DNA from 2 places in the Ensifer sp. PDNC004 genome. Region 1 is predicted to be linked to the other one. Evidence: predicted binding sites of a transcription regulator. Region 1 holds the regulator's gene; the other holds the start of a gene.

Evidence for each region. Region 1 encodes HrcA, which represses chaperone genes, less so after heat shock. Its sites were predicted from a motif close to GTTAGCACTCNCNNNNNGNGAGTGCTAAC; they were not measured.
Region 2: a site for HrcA is predicted at 1,162-1,190, ahead of groES (co-chaperone GroES). Genes of this name have one in related genera too.

Annotation. Positions count from the first base shown of each region.
Region 1 is NZ_CP070353.1:2,525,782-2,527,983, forward strand. Features, by position in the region: gene grpE (nucleotide exchange factor GrpE) at 1-224, opposite strand, end outside; gene hrcA (heat-inducible transcriptional repressor HrcA) at 389-1,468, opposite strand; gene rph (ribonuclease PH) at 1,731-2,202, shown strand, end outside.
Region 2 is NZ_CP070353.1:2,073,058-2,075,259, reverse strand. Features, by position in the region: gene groL (chaperonin GroEL) at 1-746, opposite strand, end outside; gene groES (co-chaperone GroES) at 807-1,103, opposite strand; gene JVX98_RS18340 (TIGR01459 family HAD-type hydrolase) at 1,539-2,202, shown strand, end outside.

The sequences.
Region 1 (2,202 bases):
ACCGAATAGGACTTGGCATCCTTGACATCGCGTTCGGTGCGGCGGCGCAGGTTGTCCATCTCGGCGGCAAGCCGAAGGTACTTGTCGCGCAGTTCGGCGCTCTCGGCCCGGGCGAGTTCCAACGGATCGGGCTCGGCAACGGCTGCTGCCTCGGCAGCGTCCGGTGCGGCGTCTAATACCTCGTCGGTGGCCTCGGGTCCGTGCTTGTTCGTATCGTCGGTCATGACGTTCTCCGCAGTGTCGTCTCTATTGTCCTTCGCATTTCCACACCGCAAGCGCGAGCCTGCGTTTCAGCAAAAATGCTCAGGAACTGGATTTGAAGCCGATATCGAGGTTTGGGGCCGAAAAATCAAGGGTTCAATGGCGCACGTGCGCTAAAGACGGGCTCTTAGCGCGAAAGCCGCGACATCAGCTGCGCGGTATAATCGACCATCGGCACGATGCGCGAGTAGTTGAGCCGCGTCGGACCGATGACACCGACGGCGCCGACGATGCGGTCCTCGCCATCGCGATAGGGTGCGACGATCAGCGAGGAGCCGGACAGCGAGAACAGCTTGTTTTCCGAGCCGATGAAGATCCGCACGCCCGGGCCGCTTTCGGCAAGATCGAGCAGCTCGATCATGCTGTCCTTCTTTTCGAGATCATCGAACAGCATTCTGAGCCGGTCGATATCCTCGGCGCCTTCGAGCCCTTCTAGCAGGTTGGCACGGCCGCGCACGATCAGGCGCGCCGGCTTCTCGTCGCCCTCGTTGCCCGACCAGATGGCAAGGCCGCGCTCGACGAGATCCTGCGACAGCGCGTCGAGTTCGCCGCGCACCGTCAGCTTCACTCTTTCGAGCTGCGTGCGCACCTCGGCGATCGTCTGTCCGGCGAGATGGGCGTTGAGGAAGTTTGCGGCTTCCGTAAGCTGCGAGCTGGTGACGCCTGCCGGCAGCTCGATGATGCGGTTTTCCACCTGGTCATGTTCGCCGACGAGCACGGCCAGCGCCTTGGTCGGCGCCAGGCGGATGAACTCGACATGCTTCAGCACCGGATCGGCCTTGGCGGTGATGACAAGACCCGCGCCGCGCGACATGCCGGACAGCATCTGGCTCGCTTCGGTCAAAAGCGCATCGACCGGCTGGGTATGGTCGTCGCGCCGGACATGCCGGTCGATCGAGGCGCGGTCTTCAGGTGAGAGATTGCCGACCTGCATGAAGGCGTCGACGAAGAAGCGCAGGCCCGTCTGGGTCGGCAGGCGACCGGCGCTCACATGCGGCGAATAGATGAGCCCGAGGTCTTCGAGGTCGCTCATCACGTTGCGCACGGAGGCAGGCGACAGCGCCATCGGCAAAAGCCGCGACAGATTGCGCGAGCCGAGCGGCTCGCCGCTCGTCAGATAGGTCTCCACGATGCGACGGAAAATTTCGCCCGAGCGCTCGTCGAGCGCCGCGGCGATTTCCTTTGCTCCGGGATTGCGCAGTACCATGTCACTCCACATATGCAGGCACATCCTGCCGTGGCCGGAATATAGTGTCCCTGCGGGCCGTTGGCAAAAGGGAAAAAACGGTCGATTGCCCGGCTTTCCACCGGTTCCCTTTGCCCGCGCCGTGTTCTGCAGCGCCGCGCGTCCTTGGACGCGCCAAAGGTCGCTGCAGCACCATAAACTGCTGCATAATTTTGTCCCTAAATCGATTTCGATTTAGGGAATTATGCAGTAGAAGGCTCACGAGATACGATAGGAGTTGACGATGCGGCCATCCGGCAGAAAAACCGATCAAATGCGCAAGGTTTCTTTCGAGCGCAATTTTTCCAAGCATGCGGAAGGCTCCTGTCTGGTGCGGTTCGGCGACACGCATGTGCTGTGCACCGCCAGCCTTGAGGAAAAGGTTCCGGCCTGGCTGCGCAATGGCGGCAAGGGCTGGGTGACGGCGGAGTACGGCATGCTGCCGCGCGCCACCGGGGAGCGCATGCGGCGCGAGGCGGCAAGCGGCAAGCAGAGCGGCCGTACCCAGGAAATCCAGCGGCTGATCGGCCGATCGCTGCGCGCCGTCGTCGATCTGCCGGCGCTCGGCGAACGCCAGATCTCGATCGACTGCGACGTCATCCAGGCTGATGGCGGCACGCGCACGGCCTCGATCACCGGCGCCTGGATCGCGCTCCACGACTGCCTGAAGTGGATGGAAGCCCGCAACATGGTCAAGGTCGAGAAGGTCCTGAAGG
Region 2 (2,202 bases), 450 kb from region 1:
ATGAGCAGCGGCTTGCCGGTCTGAACGACAGCTTCGAGAACCGGGAGCATGGCCTGCAGGTTCGAGAGCTTCTTCTCGTGGAGGAGAACGAAGACGTCGTCGAGGTCAGCGACCATCTTTTCCGGGTTGGTGACGAAGTAGGGCGACAGGTAGCCGCGGTCGAACTGCATGCCTTCGACGACTTCGAGTTCGGTTTCGGCGGTCTTGGCTTCTTCAACCGTGATGACGCCTTCGTTGCCGACCTTCTGCATTGCTTCAGCAATGTCGAGGCCGATCTGACGCTCGCCGTTAGCCGAGATCGTGCCGACCTGTGCAACTTCTTCCGAAGTGTTGATCTTCTTGGCCTTGGCCTGGAGATCCTTGACGACTTCGCCGACAGCGAGGTCGATACCGCGCTTCAGGTCCATCGGGTTCATGCCGGCAGCAACAGCCTTGGCGCCTTCGCGAACGATCGCCTGGGCCAGAACGGTTGCAGTCGTGGTGCCGTCGCCGGCGATGTCGTTGGTCTTCGAAGCAACTTCGCGGACCATCTGGGCGCCCATGTTTTCGAACTTGTCTTCGAGTTCGATTTCCTTGGCGACCGATACGCCGTCCTTGGTGATGCGCGGAGCGCCGAAGGACTTGTCGATGATGACGTTACGACCCTTCGGGCCGAGCGTGACCTTTACGGCGTCAGCGAGGATGTCGACGCCACGCAGCATCTTTTCGCGCGCGGTGCGGCCGAACTTGATTTCTTTTGCAGCCATTAGAGAACTCCCGGGCTCATTGCCCATTGGTTGTCATGAAAAGGGTGGACGACGGCTGGATCAGCCGATGATGCCCATGATGTCGGCTTCCTTCATGATCAGAAGGTCTTCGCCGTTGATCTTGACTTCGGTGCCCGACCACTTGCCGAACAGAACGCGGTCGCCAGCCTTGACGTCGAGAGCGACAACCTTGCCGCTTTCGTCACGGGCGCCCGAACCGACGGCGACGATTTCGCCTTCCTGCGGCTTTTCCTTGGCGGTGTCCGGAATGATGATCCCGCCCTTGGTCTTCTCTTCAGACTCGACGCGGCGAACGACAACGCGGTCGTGCAGCGGGCGGAAGTTGGTGCTTGCCATTAGTCTAATCCCTCGATCAAATGACACTACGGATCGCAGATGGACCCGATGGATGGGTGTTAGCACTCTTGTTTATCGAGTGCTAGCGATGCCGAGATAAGCTTGGGTATGGGGTGAGTCAAGGATCGGCGCCTAGATTTTTTGCTGGCGGCGGTTGCCTTGGGTGGGCGCAGCAGGCGAGAGCGTAGGCAGCCTAGCCTCATTCTTGGCGAAATCTAGGCGATCGCGTCGATGAATGGCATCGGCCGGATTTTGATGGTTGATAACCACGACAAGGTGCTTCTGCGTGGGCGGGCGGCGTCTGCAATGCATTTTTTCCTGGCTCTCGACACGGCCGGAATCCTTGGGAAGGGGCGCCTTTTTCGGGAGACGAGACTTGTAATCTCCTGCCTTCCTTGCCATGCAAGCCGGAAACCGTGTTTGCAGGAAGCCAGAATGGCCGCAAGGATCAACAGTTTTCGCGAAATCGCCAAGCGCTACGATGTCGTTCTGTGCGACGTCTGGGGCGTTCTTCACAACGGCGTGCAGGCTTTCGCCTCCGCCTGTGAAGCATTGGCCGAGGCGCGTGCCGCCGGGCTGACCGTCGTACTCATCACCAATTCGCCGCGCCCGAGCCCGATGGTGAAGGTGCAGATCCGCAGCCTCGGCGTGCCCGACGAAGCCTATGACCGGATCGTCACCTCGGGCGACGTGACCCGGGCTCTGATCGCTGCCGCCGACAAGAAGATCTTCTTCATCGGAGCCGAGCGCGACCTGCCGCTGCTCGAGGGCCTGGGGACGCAGATCGTTTCCTCGGAAGATGCCGAGACGGTCGTCTGCGCCGGCTTCTATGACGACGAGACCGAAACGCCCGAGCATTACCGCGCGACCCTGACGGGCCTTGCCAAGCGCAAGATCCCGTTCATCTGTGCCAATCCCGACCTCGTCGTCGAGCGCGGCCACCGGCTGATCCCTTGCGCCGGCGCGATTGCCAAGCTCTACGAGGAACTCGGCGGCGAGGCGCGCATTGCCGGTAAGCCCTACATCGCGATTTACCGCGCCGCCCTCGGCGAGGCGAAGGCCGCGCGCGGACCGATTGACCTCACCCGCGTCATCGCTG